3 regions of the Streptomyces sp. NPDC000941 genome follow, and region 1 is predicted to be linked to each of the others. Evidence: riboswitches for the same ligand, from Rfam matches in the RefSeq annotation. Region 1 holds a riboswitch; each other region holds the start of a gene.
The links. A riboswitch is a leader RNA that binds a small molecule or an ion and turns the genes downstream of it on or off. The one in region 1 is predicted to bind cobalamin.
Positions count from the first base shown of each region.

Region 2: linked by a shared signal. The riboswitch ahead of cobN (cobaltochelatase subunit CobN) and the one ahead of ACWDSL_RS10535 (prenyltransferase/squalene oxidase repeat-containing protein) in region 1 are both predicted to bind cobalamin.
Region 3: linked by a shared signal. The riboswitch ahead of ACWDSL_RS16370 (CbtB domain-containing protein) and the one ahead of ACWDSL_RS10535 (prenyltransferase/squalene oxidase repeat-containing protein) in region 1 are both predicted to bind cobalamin.

Region 1 covers NZ_JBSFMM010000023.1:15,087-19,994, reverse strand. Annotated here, with positions in the region: gene ACWDSL_RS10535 (prenyltransferase/squalene oxidase repeat-containing protein) at 1-1,140, opposite strand, end outside; cobalamin riboswitch at 1,309-1,457, opposite strand; gene ACWDSL_RS10530 (DUF5984 family protein) at 1,519-2,316, shown strand; gene ACWDSL_RS10525 (TetR/AcrR family transcriptional regulator) at 2,288-3,010, opposite strand; gene ACWDSL_RS10520 (hypothetical protein) at 3,204-4,577, shown strand; gene ACWDSL_RS10515 (LppP/LprE family lipoprotein) at 4,642-4,908, shown strand, end outside.
Region 2 covers NZ_JBSFMM010000204.1:13,425-18,332, forward strand. Annotated here, with positions in the region: gene ACWDSL_RS41905 (precorrin-8X methylmutase) at 1-382, opposite strand, end outside; gene ACWDSL_RS41910 (hypothetical protein) at 379-984, opposite strand; gene ACWDSL_RS41915 (hypothetical protein) at 978-2,246, opposite strand; cobalamin riboswitch at 2,309-2,469, shown strand; gene cobN (cobaltochelatase subunit CobN) at 2,501-4,908, shown strand, end outside.
Region 3 covers NZ_JBSFMM010000043.1:3,554-8,461, reverse strand. Annotated here, with positions in the region: gene ACWDSL_RS16380 (histidine phosphatase family protein) at 1-177, shown strand, start outside; gene ACWDSL_RS16375 (CbtA family protein) at 128-895, opposite strand; gene ACWDSL_RS16370 (CbtB domain-containing protein) at 918-1,139, opposite strand; cobalamin riboswitch at 1,178-1,334, opposite strand; gene ACWDSL_RS16365 (RidA family protein) at 1,366-1,779, opposite strand; gene ACWDSL_RS16360 (acyl-CoA dehydrogenase family protein) at 1,776-2,900, opposite strand; gene ACWDSL_RS16355 (AMP-binding protein) at 3,028-4,719, shown strand; gene ACWDSL_RS16350 (PaaX family transcriptional regulator) at 4,724-4,908, shown strand, end outside.

The DNA.
Region 1 (4,908 bases):
CTCCGGCTTCGGGCCCGTGACGTTCAGCTGCTGGACGAGGTCCACGCCGCCGAAGCTGCGCGGGTCCGCACCGGCCGCGTGTGCCGCCAGGACCAGCTTGCCCAGGGCGCCCGGGTCGCCCTTCGCCCACGCCAGCGCGCCGTTCTTCTCGCTCTGCAGCCACTGCAGGGGCTTGGCCGCGGTCGCGCTGTGCTCCCCGGCGGCCAGTGCGACGATCGCGTCCGCCGTGCTGCCGAAGTCGGGCTGGGCCTTGGCGCCGGGCATGGCGGACAGCAGGTGGTTGCCGTGCCCGGCCATGGTCTCCGACAGATAGGCGGCGGCGGCCTGCGCGGCCTCGGCCGCCCCATCCGGTTCGTCACTGCCCTTGCCTCCGCCGCAGTCCAGCGGCTTCGGGGCCTTGCCTGCGTCCTTGCCGGCCGGTTCGAAGACAAAGCCCTTGCCCTCGGTGGCCAGCGCGGCTGCCGCGGTCGCGAGGTCGTTGGCGACCGGCTTGCCGCTGCCCTTGTCCGCCGTATAGGCGAACGCCCCGCGCTGCCCCTCCTTCGCGTCGCACCCCAGTTGCAGGCCAAGCAGCACGTCGTACGGCGTCTTGCCGCCCTTGGCCGACTTCACCTGCTTCGGGTCCTGGCCGGTGGCGGCGAAGGCGCCGACGGCGGCGGAGGTGGAGTTGGCGTCGCTCGGGCTGCCCGGGTTCAGGCCCCAGCCGCCGTCGTCGTTCTGGTGCTTCTTCAGCCAGCCGATGCCCTTCTCGACCGAGGCGCTGCGCCCACCGACCGCGGCCAGCGCCTGTACCGCCGCCGCGGTCGCGTCGGTGAACTCGCCCTTCTTCGGGTCGCAGGTCGCGGAGGCGTCCGCGCGGTACGCGGCGAAGCCGCCGTCCTCGCACTGCTGCCCGGCCAGCCAGTCGATGGCCGACCTCGCCGGGGTGACCCCGACCGCGTCCTGGGCGAGCAGCGCGAGTGACTGCCGCCACACCCCGTCGAACTTGGGGTCCTTGGCGCCGTACAGCCCCTTGGGCAGCGCCGCCGAGCCGCCGGACGGTTTGGGGGAGGGCGAGGCGTCGGCGAACGCGGCGGGGGCGGCGGCCGTGCACAGGGCGGCCAGGGCGGCCAGAGCCGTGGCGCTGCGGCGTACGTTCATGGCGACGGGTGCCTCTCGGTCGATGGTCTCGGCGGTGACTGGACATCGGTACGCGGCCACGCACGGCCGCCCACCCCGCACGCCGAGGGACGTACGAACGCGATGACACCGGGCTCAGCTCCGCATACCTCGACGGTGCCGCCGCCGGGCGGGCCGACGGCGGGAGCCTGCGGTGCGCCAGATCAGGTGCTCCGGCTCGTACGCGCTGCGGTACGCAGCCCGTACTCACGGTTGCGGGTCAGCGCCGGGTTCTCACCGGCTTCCCCCGATCGGACGCGGATGAAGTTTTCACGGATACCTTATCCGGCGCCGAACCGGGACGTTCCACGGCGGTCGGGCCCTTGAGGGCGGGCTGCGGGGCGGGCCCATACTCTCCGTATGGATCAGGACATCCGGTTCCGCTTCGGTCTGACCCCCTTGGCCGAGGTACGGCCGTGGGGGCGGCCCGAGCACCCCGTACTGCACTGGTTCGGGCTGACCGACGGCTGGTACGTGATCGACCTCGGCGAGCATGAGCTGCTGCGGTACTCGGAGCGCACGGTGCGGCAGCTACGGGGTGACGGGGGGCCGTCCCATCCGTACGTGGACTACTACGTGGTCCGGCTGTGGGAGGACCTGCTCGCGCTGCTGCCGGCGGCGCTGGAGCCCGTGCCCGAGGACCTGGCCGACTTCGTGGCCAGTGACTCCTCCGACTGGTACTGGGAGGACACCCCGGAGGCCGAGACCGCGGCGGGGTGGCACGGCGATCGCACTCTGAACATGGGATATCTGCGCGTCGAGCCGTACATCCGCTGCTGGCGGACGGTCGCGGGGGAGGACGTTGTGAACGTCAGCTGGGCGCACCAGCCCGACCCCGAGGGCGAGATCGAGTTCGCCGGCCCGGCCACGGGCCTGGTCACCGTGCCGACCAGCGCCTTCGTCGCCGCCGTGACCGAGCTCGACCGCGCGCTGCTGGAGGCGATGGAGCGGCGGATCGGCGAGTTGGAGGCGGCGGGGCCGCCGCCGGGGGTCGAGCTCGACCTGGAGCAGCTGCGCGGCCAGCACCGGGACCGGGCGGGGTGGCTGGAGCGGGCGCGGCGGTATGCGTACGCCACCGACTGGGCCGCCGTACGGGCGGGCGCGGCGGCGCTCCTCAGATCACCGCTTCTCAGATCACCAGGCGAGGACTGCGGGTGAGGCCGAGGATGCCGAGGAGACGGTCCATCATGTCCTCGAACAGCGGCACCGGGTCATCCAGGGCGTAGGACATGTGGCTGTAGACGGCCAGGCAGAGCATGCCGTAGATCTGGCGCCAGCAGGTGATCATCAGGAGCGCGACACCGATGGGGACTTCGATGCCCATGGCCTCGCGGTACGTCCGCAACTGCCGCGCCAGGACCGGGTCGATCTCGTCGTCGGACGGGTGGGCGAGCTGCTGCTCGCGCCACAGCCGGGTGAAGAGCTGCCCGTACATCCCGCCCAGATCACGCAATATGGCGTGCGGGATGTCGTCGGCGGACGCGGCGGCCGCCATGGGGTAGGCGGCGCCCATGAGCAGGTTGAACTCCGCCGGATTGCCCACTGACCAGTCGAATACGGCCCGGGTGGCGGCGTGCAGCCGGGCGCTGATGTCGTCGGGGTCCTGCCGTTCCACCGCCGCCGCGACCACCTGCATGAACTCCGCCATCACATCGTCGTAGACGGCGCGGATGAGCCCGTCCCTGCCCTCGAAGTAGCGGTAGAGGGCGGGTGAGGTCACGCCGACGCTGCGGGCCACGGCGGCCACGGTGAGACCTTCGACGCCCTCCGCGGCGGTGATCCGGCGTGCGGCGGCCTTGGCGTCGCGCTCGAGCTCCGCGCGTAGCCGCTCCCGCCGGGTCAGCCCTGCCATGCGCGCGCCTCCGCCCCCGTCTCGGTCTGTGCCGGACACCGTCGCCTCCTTGGTCGTGGTCGGGTGCGCCCCAATGATCCTTCATCGGCGGTCGGACGTACTGGGCAACCGACTTGCCGTGAAGGTGCGTCGCATGGTTAATACTATTCTCGTTTCTAAGAGCAGTCACGCTTGGGGGAAGGCGGAGAGCTGGGTGAGCAAGGCGTATGTGGCCGGGGTACGCGGGTGGGCCGCGGTGGCGGCGGCGACCGTTCTCGCGGTGGGAGGCGTGACCGCGTGCGGCGCGTCCGACGACTCGGGGAAGGGCGGCGGGCGATCCGGCGTCTCGGACGGCGGCGGGCGCAAGTCGGGGGCGGGCGCGGCGAATTCGGGGGATGCGGGGGATTCAGGGGATTCAGGGGAGGCGGCGGGATCCGGGTTCGCCGGGGCGATGAGGGACCTCTCCCGTGTGGCCTCGGCCACCGGGCCGGTGATCTGCTGGGATGACGACGACGGCAAGGGTGAGCACGTCGCGGCCTTCGACGACACGTTCAGCAAGCGGGTCGCCACGTACTCCGAGGAGCCGCTGTTGTCCCGGCTCGCCGAGATCGCCGAGGAGGGGGACGCGGACCGGGCGTTCGTACGCAGCCTCTGCGGGAAGCAGCAGTACGGCAAGAGCGCGGCGGACTTGGGGGTCAGCCCGGTCTCGCCGGATGGGCGGCGCGTCGCGGTCGAGGTGGTCACGGACGAGGCGGGCGCCCTCACCTCGTCGCATGTGGGGTGGCTTGACCTGGCCACGGGGGAGTTCACGGACATCACCCAGGCCGCGCGGAAAGGGGGCTACAGCCCGGAGACACACTCCGACGAGTTCCCTGGATTCGCCCCGGACGGATCGCTGTGGTTCCTGCGGGACGAGCAGGCGTACTACTCGGCGGATGAGAACGGCAGCCTCTCCCGGCACCCGATCAGCAAGGCGTGCCATGACGAGCGATCCGGGAACGACGGCTTCTACCGCCCGGTGAACTCGGCGGCCGTCACCTGTCCGCGCCTCATCCACCCGAGCGGGAAGTTCGCTGTCTCTCCCGGCACCATCATCGACGGCATCGACTCGTACGACGGGTTCGACCTCGATCTCCTGGCACCCCAGATGGACCGGCTCGACGACGACACGGCCTTCGGTGACCCCACCGACCAGATGGTCGTGCGCGACGGCGACGACGTACGCGACTGCGACCCCGTGGCCTGGATCAACGCCGACGACATCCTCTGCGAGGGGGCGTCCGACACCTTCTTCTCCGTCCGGGCCGACGCGAGCGAGCTGGGGAAAAAGCCCGACGGCCCGCTGGAGGCCCGGGTGAAGGCGGAGATCGCCCCCGAGACGGATAACACGATTCTTTCCGTGGCCATGTCCGCGGATCGTCAATATCTCTACATCGCATCGGAAGACACTCTGGACGACGGCGGCATCAAGCTGTATCGGGCCAGCTTGACGTCGCCCGGGGAGCCGGAGGAGCTGGGGCCGCTTCCGCAGGGGGTGGGGGACGACTTCGTGCTCCGCGGAAACTTCCAGACCGGCGATTTCCAGTAGCAGGCGCGCGAGCAGAGCACATCGGGGGCATCGAATGTCGAAATGGTGGCCGCGCAGGCGGTCGTTGCGTATCTTGCTGTCGGCCGGGATCGCGCTGGCCGTCTCGGCCGGCCTGCTCACCGCGTGGCAGATGGCGGCCAATCGGCCGGGAAAACTGGCCGTCAAGGTCACGGGCCTTCCGGCCAAGGCGCGTTTCACCCTCCATATCAGCGGGGCGAACGGGTTCAGTGAAGAGCTGACGAGCGACAAGACGTTCTCCGTCGATCCCGGTGATTACCGCATCACGGCGAAGGCGGGCCATGCGAAGGGAAATATCTACTACACGGCGGAC
Region 2 (4,908 bases), on a different contig from region 1:
GCCACAGCTCCAGCGCGGCGGCGCTGCGTGTGGTGCCCATCCGGCGGGCCAGTTCGGGGACGGTGGGGTCGGACAGGGTGCACACCACGTCGTTGTCCGCGGGCAGCCGCTTGCGGGTCACGCCGCTGGCCACCATGTGCGCGTCGCAGAGCACGGGCGCGCCGGCGCGCAGCGCGGCGCGGGCGCGGGCGACCACCTGGGGGGTGTACGCGAGGTCCTGGACGAGGTCGACCATGCCGCAGGCGTGGATCATCCGCACCGCGACCTGGCTGACGTCGGCGGGCAGACCGCCCAGATCGGCCTCGGCGCGGATGGTGGCAAAGGAGGCGCGGTATATGGCCGCGCCGTCCTTCTCGTAGTCGAACACTGTGCCCTCGATCATGTCGTTCCACGGGCCGCCGCCACGGCGCCGGCCACTTGCTCTGCTGTTACGTCCACGCTCCGCGCGGACCCTGTGGCATCTCGTACGGCGACCCGGTAGCCGTCGCCCGTCGCCAGCACGTCGACCCACCGGCCCGGCCCGCCGGGGTGGCCGCAGCGCCGCTCGCAGCCGGAGAAGTACACGGGCAGCCGGCTTCGTGCCGGGCCCGGTCGGCCGCCGACGGACGCCTCGCCCGCCACCGCGCGCGCCGCCTCGGCACGCACATCGGCCAGGGACTTGGCGCAGCCGGGCCGTCCCGTACACGCGCCGACCCCGAACCAGGGGGAGTGCGGCGCGGTCACAAGACCGGCGTCGGCGAGCTCCCGCAGCGCGGCCTCGGCGTCGCCGGGGGAGAAGCCGGGCAGCACCACGCCGCGCCAGGGTGTCACACGCAACTCGCCCGAGCCGCCCCGGGCGGCGAGCTCGGCGAGCAGCCGCCACCGCGCGGCGGTGAGCCGCCCCAGCGGGACGGCGACCGACACCGCGCATCGCCCGTCCGGCCCGGCGACGAGTCCGACGGCGGGTGCGCCGGAGGCGGCGCTAGGGGGCGGGGCTGTCACCATGCCTTCCGGCGCCGGCGCCGCATCCGCCGCTTCGCGCCTCGCGGTTCGCTCCGGCTGGGTGATGTCCGGCGCGGCGGCCCGGGCGGGCGGCTGCCGGCTTCCCGAGCCCTGCGTGCCCGCGACGCCCGGCGCGTCTCGCTGCGTTGCCGGGGATCGGCCGTACGTGGCGCCGGCCACGACAGAGGGCTCGCTGCTGCCCTGTTCTCCCGCCGCGTCGGCCGCTGGTGTTCGCGCCTCGACGACCGGCGGGACAGGACCGAGGCGCGTGGCTCGGACCTCCGCTTCGGCGAGTCGCCGGGCCAACCGGTCCGCCGTAACGGCGTGTCGCGCCGACAGCTCGCGAACGCGCCAGGCCCGCGTGCCACTCGCGCGCACCGCGTCGAGAAACGCCGCGGCGGCCACGGCGGCCGCGCGCGGCACGTCCTCGGCGAGCACCCGGAACTCGACCCCCGCCGCCCCGCCGCCCCGCCGGGTGGAGGGTTCCAGGCCGTCGTCCTCGGGTCACCTGGTGGGCCGGGGTGGGCGTATGGCCGCGCGGGGTCCCGCGTGTCGCCACCGCCCTCCGTCCGGCGGTCCCGGCGTGTCGGGACGGTTGCCGCGCCGTGGGCGTCCGCCCCGCCGCGGCTGCCCGCCACGCGCGCCCCGGCAGGAGCCGGGCGCGCGTCCGGACCGGCCGGTTCGTGCCCCCCGGCGGAGCCGAGCCGCAGCACCGCCTCGCCGTCCGGCGCTGCGACCAATGTCACATCCGCGCCCAGCGCCGCCACATCGCCGCGCCCGTCGTCGAGCGCGAACAGGAACCGGCCGGACAGCCCGGCCAGTTCGGCCAATCCGGAACCCGCGGGCGCGCTGTCACACAGCAGCGCGTCCAGCTCCCGCGCCCACGCCGAGACATCCGCGTACCCCGCCCCGTCCAGCCCGGACAGCGGGGACGCCACGATGTTGCGCACCCGGTCGTGGCGGTCCGACGGGAGCAGCCCTGCCGTCCGCAGCCGGGCCGCGAGTCCGGCCCCGCACCCCGCGTCGAGGCCGCGCAGCTGCAGATTGCCCCGGGAGGTGAGGTCCAGCCGGCCGTCGCCCAACTCCTCGGCCGCGAGCGCCAGCACGAGCGCCTGACGTGCCGTCAGGCGCCCGGCGGGCAGCCGCACCCGGGCCAGTGCGCCGTCGTCCGCCGAGTGCAGGCGGAGCGCGCCGGGGCAGGCGTCGTCGCGACCGCGCACGGGGGTTTCGTCCCCTGGTGGGGCGGTTGTCGGGGGGAGGGGCATGGCGGCGAGCATACCGACGATTGCGTTCGGCTCACCGCCCCGCGGCAGGTCAGAAGCGCCTACTATGCTCACGGCGGGTCGGTCCCGGCCCGCCACAACAAAAGACGGCAAAAAGGGTAGGAAGCCGGTGGAAATCCGGCGCGGTCCCGCCACTGTGAGCGCGGCAGCCGGTATTGCGACGGCCGCGCGAGCCAGGAACTCCCGCCGTCTTCAACCCGCCCGGGGCGCGGACCCCGAGGAAGGCCTGCCGTCGCATGATCCTGCTGCTGTCGACGTCCGACACCGACCTGCTCAGTGCCCGCGCGGCACAGACTCCGGTGCCCTATCGGCTCGCCAACCCGGCCCGGCTCCCCCTGGACGAGCTGCCCGCGCTGCTCGACGGCGTCGAACTCGTCGTCGTACGGCTGCTCGGCGGGGTGCGCGCCTGGCAGGAAGGGCTCGACGCGCTGCTCGCCGGGGACCGCCCGGTCGTGGTCCTGACCGGCGAACAGGCCCCGGACGCCCAGCTCATGGAGGCATCCACGGTCCCGGTCGGGATCGCCGCCGAGGCCCACGCCTATCTCGCGCACGGCGGGCCCGGCAACCTCGGCCAGCTGGCCCGCTTCCTGTCCGACACCGTCCTGCTGACCGGCCACGGCTTCGAGCCGCCCGCACCCGCGCCCTCGTGGGGCGCACTGGAGCGCACCGCGCGCGAGGACGTCACCGGCCCGCGGATCGCCGTGCTCTACTACCGCGCCCACCATATGAGCGGCAACACCGCCTTCGTGGAGGCGCTGTGCCAGGCCGTCGAGGACACCGGGGGCCGCGCGCTGCCGCTGTACGTCGCCTCGCTGCGCGCGCCCGAGCCCGAGTTGCTGGAAGCCCTCGCCGAGGCCGACGCGGTGGTGACCACCGTGCTCGCCGCGGGCGGCACCCGGCCCGCCGAGGCCTCGGCCGGCGGCGACGACGAGGCGTGGGACGCGGGCGCGCTGGCCGGGCTGGACGTCCCGGTGCTCCAGGCGCTGTGCCTGACCGGCCCGCGCGCCGCGTGGCAGGAGAACGACGAGGGCCTTTCGCCGCTGGACGCGGCGACCCAGGTCGCCGTCCCGGAGTTCGACGGGCGGCTGATCACCGTGCCGTTCTCCTTCAAGGAGACCGACGAGGACGGCCTGCCCGTCTATGTCGCCGACCCCGAGCGCGCCGCGCGTGTCGCGGGAATCGCCGTACGACACGCCCGGCTGCGCCACATACCGGCGGCCGACAAGCGCCTCGCGCTCGTGCTGTCCGCCTACCCCACCAAGCACTCCCGCATCGGCAACGCCGTCGGCCTGGACACGCCCGCCAGCGCCGTCGCCCTGCTGCGCCGGCTGCGCGCGGACGGCTTCGACCTCGGCCCCGAGGAGGGGCCCAAGGCGCTTCCCGGCCTCGCCTCCGGCGACGGCGACGAGCTGATCTACGCCCTGATCGAGGCGGGCGGCCACGACCAGGACTGGCTCACCGAGGAGCAGCTGGCCCGCAACCCGGTCCGGATCCCCGCCGCCGACTACCGCCGCTGGTACGGCCGGCTGCCGCAGGAGCTGCGCGAGGCGGTGGAGGGGCACTGGGGGCCGCCGCCGGGCGAGATGTTCGTCGACACGAGCCGCGACCCTGAGGGCGAGATCGTGCTGGCCGCGCTGCGCCGGGGCAATCTGCTCGTCGTCATCCAGCCGCCGCGCGGCTTCGGCGAGAACCCGATCGCCATCTACCACGACCCCGATCTGCCGCCCTCGCACCACTACCTGGCCGCCTACCGCTGGATCGCCACCGCTCAGGCCGACGGCGGGTTCGGCGCCGACGCCATGGTGCACCTGGGCAAGCACGGCAACCTGGAGTGGCTGCCCGGCAAGAACGCGGGCCTGTCCGCCGCCTGCGGCCCCGACGCCGCGCTGGGCGACCTGCCGCTGATCTACCCGTTCCTGGTCAACGACCCGGGGGAGGGCACACAGGCCAAGCGCCGCGCCCACGCCACCCTCGTCGACCACCTTGTGCCGCCCATGGCCCGTGCCGACTCCTACGGCGACATCGCGCGCCTGGAGCAGCTGCTGGACGAGTACGCCGCCATCTCCGCGATGGACCCGGCCAAACTCCCCGCCATCCGCGCCCAGATCTGGACCCTCATCCAGGCCGCCAGGCTCGACCACGACCTCGGCCTGGAGGACCGGCCGGACGACAATGGCTTCGACGACTTCCTGCTGCATGTGGACGGCTGGCTGTGCGAGGTCAAGGACGCCCAGATCCGCGACGGCCTGCATGTTCTCGGCAGCGCCCCCTCCGGCCCCCAGCGGGTCAACCTCGTCCTGGCCATTCTGCGCGCCCGGCAGATCTGGGGCGGCTCCACCGCGCTCCCCGGGCTGCGCGAGGCACTCGGCCTCGACGAGTCGGCCGCCACCCGCACGGGCGCGGACGAGGCGGAGGACCGAGCCCGCGCCCTCGTCCAGGCGATGGAGGACGCCGACTGGGCCCCGGAGGCCGTGGAGAAGGTGTGCCTGGGGCTGCCCGAGGAGCAGCACGACGCGGTGACCGCGATCCTCGACTTCGCCGCCCGCGAGGTCGTGCCGCGGCTGGCCGCCACCACCGACGAGATCGATCACGCCGTGCACGCCCTGAGCGGCGGCTTCGTGCCCGCGGGCCCCTCCGGTTCACC
Region 3 (4,908 bases), on a different contig from region 1:
GTGGAGCCGGACGTGGTGCGGGCCGCGGTGGTGCATGTGCTGGGCGCGCCCGCGGCGGCCTTCTGGCGTGCCGACGTCCCGCCGCTGACCGCGACCGGGGTCAGCGGGCGGGCCGGGCGCTGGAACCTCAGACTGGGGCAGCCGCTGAATCCGCGGGCGGAAGACGACTGCCCCTGAGCTTCGGGCTCAGGAGGCGCTCGGCCAGCTCGCCGAAGACGAGTCCGAAGCCTCCCCACATCGTGACCTGGATGGCCAGCGCGGAGAGCCGGAACCGCCACAGCACGGTGGCCGGGAAATCGGCGGGCACCTCGTTGACGGCCGGCAGGAACGCAGACGCCAGGCCGATCACCAGGGCGAAGGCGGCCACCGCGGCGACGGTGGCGTACCAGGTGCCCAGTTTCGGGGCGAGCCGCTTGCCGAGGATGGTCGCGGCGATCGCGAGGAGCACGCTGAGCACCATCATCAGCAGATAGAGATTGGTCCGCTTGGAGATGGTGTCGGCGTCGCCGACGGCGGGCGGATTGGCCGGGTACTTGAGGAACGGCACGACGTAGACCGCGAGCAGGGCGCAGCCGGACAGCAGCAGCGCGGTGGCCCGCGGAGTGAAGCGGCCGATGCGGCCCAGGGCGAAGCAGTAGGCGAGGGCGGCGATGCCGCCGAAGGCGACCCCGTAGATCAGCACACCGGTGGCCAGGCCGGCGGTGGACTGCAGGCTGCGGGAGACGAGTTCGACCTCGTGGTGCTCATGCGCCGGGGCATGGGACTCCTCGAAGCCGATCGCCTTGTCGACATTCGGTTCCCCGAGGAGATAGGCGACGATCAGGGCGAGCACGCCGGCCCCGAGGCCGGCGAGCATGCCACGGACGAGCAGGTTCCGTACCGTTGTGGAATTCATGAGGGTGTCGGCGTCCCTGGCGTCAGTGGCAGGGGAAACCGAGCAGGTGGCGGGCGTCGTGCACCCACTCGTGGACGTCCTCGCCGGAGACGACCGAGGTGGCGCCCTGTTCGGCGCCGACGAAGTACAGCAGGACCAGCATCAGGATGCCGAAGAACACCGCCCACGGAACGATCGCGCCGATCGGCAACTTTGCCGGGAGAGCGGGAGTGGTGGCGGTCGGCTGAGCGACATGCTGCGCCATGGCAGGGCCTCCTTAAGGGAGTTTCGCGTCCCATCTCGGTGGTGCATTGGACGACAGCTACGGGTCTGACTCACGAAACATCCCTTGGAACGTGTGGAACGTCTCGTTCACAGTGGCGCGACCGTGCCGGGTTCCCACCGGCTTCCGTCTTGCCGTCGTCGATATGGCACCGACGGTACCGCGCGGCGCGTGCCTGGCCAATACCGCGCCTTTGTGACGTGATGCGCTACGGCAGCACCGCGATGCCGTCCAGCTCGACCATCGCCGCCTCGTCCCACAGCCGGACGACGCCGATGACCGCCATCGCGGGGTAGTCGCGGCCCGCCAGCTCCCGCCAGATGCGGCCGAGTTCGGGGGCGGACGCGCGGTAGGCCGCGACGTCGGTGGTGTGCACGGTCAGCCGGGCCAGGTCCGCGGGGGTGCCGCCGACCGCGGTCAGGGCGGTGAGCAGGTTGGCCAGCGCGCGCCGGAACTGGGCCGGAAGCGTGGCACCGACGACCGCGCCCGCGCCGTCCAGCGCGGTCTGGCCCGCCAGGAAGACCAGGCGGCCGCCGGTGGCCGTGACGGCGTGGCTGAAGCCGGTGGGCGGGGAGAGCTCGGGCGGGTTGGTGCGCAGCAGGGAGGGGTGCGGCTCGGTCATCGGTACAGCTCCTTCGCGATGATCGTGCGCTGGACCTCGGTCGCGCCCTCGTAGATCCGGGGCGCGCGCACCTCGCGGTACAGGTGCTCCAGAAGATGGCCGCGGCGCAGCGCCCGAGCGCCGTGGATCTGTACGGCGGCGTCCACGACGTACTGGGCGGTCTCGGTGGCCAGAAGCTTGGCCATCGCCGAGCTCCTGGCGATGCCCGGCGCGCCCTCGTCGTACGCGGTGGCGGCCGCGTAGACCAGGAGGCGGGCGGCCTCGGTGCGGGTGGCCATCTCGGCGAGCTGGTGGGAGACGGCCTGAAGGTCCTTCAGCGGCCCGCCGAAGGCGGTGCGCTCCCCGGCGTGGGCCACGGAGGCGTCGAGCGCGGCCTGGGCCATGCCGACGGCGAACGCGCCGACGCTCGGCCGCAGCAGGTTGAGGGTGCGCATGGCGACGCCGAACCCCTTGTCGGGTGTGCCCAGGACGTCCTCCCGGGTGACGGGGACGCCGTCGAAGGCGAGGCTGCCGATGGGGTGCGGGCTGAGCATGTCAAGACGCTCGCCGGTGAGCCCCGGCCGGTCGGCGGGGACGAGAAAGGCGGTGACGCCGCGCGAGCCCGCGCCCTGGGTGGTGCGGGCGAAGACGACGGTGAAGTCGGCCTCCGGGGCGTTGGAGATCCAGCACTTCTCGCCCTCCAGCCGCCAGCCGCCCGCCCCGTCGGGGTCGGCCCGCAGACCGAGCGCGGCGGCGTCGGAACCGGCCTGCGGCTCGCTGAGCGCGAAGGCCGCGACCGCGCGGCCCGCCCGGACCTCGGGCATCCAGCGCGCGTACTGCTCGGGGCTGCCGGAGAGCACGATCGGATAGCCGCCGAGACCCTGGAGGGCGAGCGCGGTCTCGGCCTCCGTGCACTCCCGGGCGAGCGATTCGCGCAGCAGGCACAGGTCGAGGGCGCGCACCGGCCCGTCGCCGGGGAACAGCCGCCGCAGCAGGCCGAGTTCGCCGAGCGCGGCGGTCAGCGGCCGGTTGACCCGGCCCGGCGGGCCGCTCTCGGCGAGCGGGCGCAGCAGGTCGCGGGCGAGCGACCGCACCCCGGCGCACCAGCGCCGCTGCTTCGGATCAAGTGCGAACGACGGCACTGGACGGCCTCCCCAACGGAACGTTTATCGCGATCTGTTGACTGTCGTCACCATCACGTTACGCTGACAAGGCGACTTCAGGCAGGCATGTGCAGGCACAGGGGCAGGCATAGGGGGCGCGTCCTCGATGGAGCTCAAGCCTTCAGCGCATATCGACACCTTCGCCCGGGACCATCTGCCGCCCGCCGAGCAGTGGCCCGCCTTCCACCTCGACCTGCCAGGACCGTCCTACCCGGACCGCCTCAACTGCGGCGCCGAGCTGCTGGACCGCAGCGTCGAGCGGTTCGGCGCCGACCGGGTCGCGGTGCGCGCCGCGACGGGCGAGGTGTGGACGTACGGCGAACTGCGCGCCCACGTCGACCGGATCGCGCACACCCTCACCGGCCCGCTCGGCGTCGTGCCCGGCAACCGGGTGCTGCTGCGCGGGGCCACCTCGCCCTGGCTGGCCGCCTGCTGGCTGGCGGTGATGAAGGCGGGCGCGGTCGCCGTGACCGTACTGGCCGCGCACCGGGCCCGGGAGTTGGCGACGATCTGCGAGCTGGCCCGGATACGGCACGCGCTGTGCGACGTACGGTGCGCGGACGATCTGGTGAAGGCCGAGGTGCCGGGGCTGCGGACGACGTACTACGGCGGGGACGGCCCCGAGGACCTGCTGCGGCTCGCGGCCACCGCGTCGCCCGTGTCGTACGAGGCGGTGGCGACCTCCGCCGACGACGTGGCGCTGATCGCCTTCACCTCGGGGACGACCGGGCGGCCCAAGGGCTGTATGCACTTCCACCGCGATGTGCTGGCCATCGCCGACACCTTCTCGGCGCAGGTGCTGCGGCCGCGCCCCGAGGACGTGTTCGCGGGCAGCCCTCCGCTCGGCTTCACCTTCGGCCTCGGCGGCCTGGTCGTCTTCCCGCTGCGCGCGGGCGCCTCCGCGCTGCTGTCCGACTGGGGCGGCCCGGAGCGGCTGCTGGCCGATATCGCACGGCACCGGATCTCCGTGCTGTTCACCGCGCCGACCGCCTACCGGGCGATGCTGGGGCGGCTGGACGGCGCGGCGCCGGACGGCGGCGCGTACGACATCTCCTCGCTGCGCCGCTGCGTATCGGCCGGCGAGCACCTGCCCACCGGCACCTGGCACGCCTGGCAACGGGCGACCGGGCTGCGGATCATCAACGGCATCGGGGCGACCGAGCTGCTGCACATCTTCATCTCCGCCGCCGACGACGCGATCCGGCCGGGCACGACCGGGGTCCCGGTGCCGGGGTTCGAGGCGCGGGTGGTGGACTTCACGGACGCGGACTCCGGGTTGCGGCCCGTTCCGGACGGACGGCCCGGGCTGCTCGCCGTGCGCGGGCCCACGGGCTGCCGCTATCTGGCGGACGAACGGCAGCGCGAGTACGTACAGGACGGCTGGAACCTCACCGGGGACGCCTTCATCCGCGACCCGGACGGCTACTTCCGGTATATGGCGCGCGCCGACGACATGATCATCTCGGCCGGGTACAACATCGCGGGCCCCGAGGTCGAGGAGGCGCTGCTGCGTCACCCGCATGTGGTGGAGGCCGCGGTGACCGGGCGGCCTGACGAGCGGCGGGGCACGGTCGTGGTCGCGCATGTGGTGCTGCGGCCGGGCGTCGCGCATACCGAGGAAGCCATCGCCGCACTGCGGGAGTTCGTCACCGCGGAGCTGGCCCCGTACAAGTGCCCGCGCGAGTTCGTCTTCCTGGACGCCCTGCCCCGCACCGCCACCGGCAAGCTCCAGCGCTATCTGCTGCGTGACGGGACCACGCGGCACGGTAAGTGGGGCACGAACGGCGCCCTAGAGTAAGCGCGTGACCGGCCAGCCCACCCCCCGCTCCTTGATCGTCACCTTCTACGGCGCCTACGGCCGCGGCGGCGCCGGCCGCCCCGCCGGACCCGTCCCCATCGCCGCGCTGATCCGGCTGCTGGGCGCGGTGGGCGTGGACGCGCCCTCCGTACGGTCCGCCGTCTCCCGCCTCAAACGACGCGGGCTGCT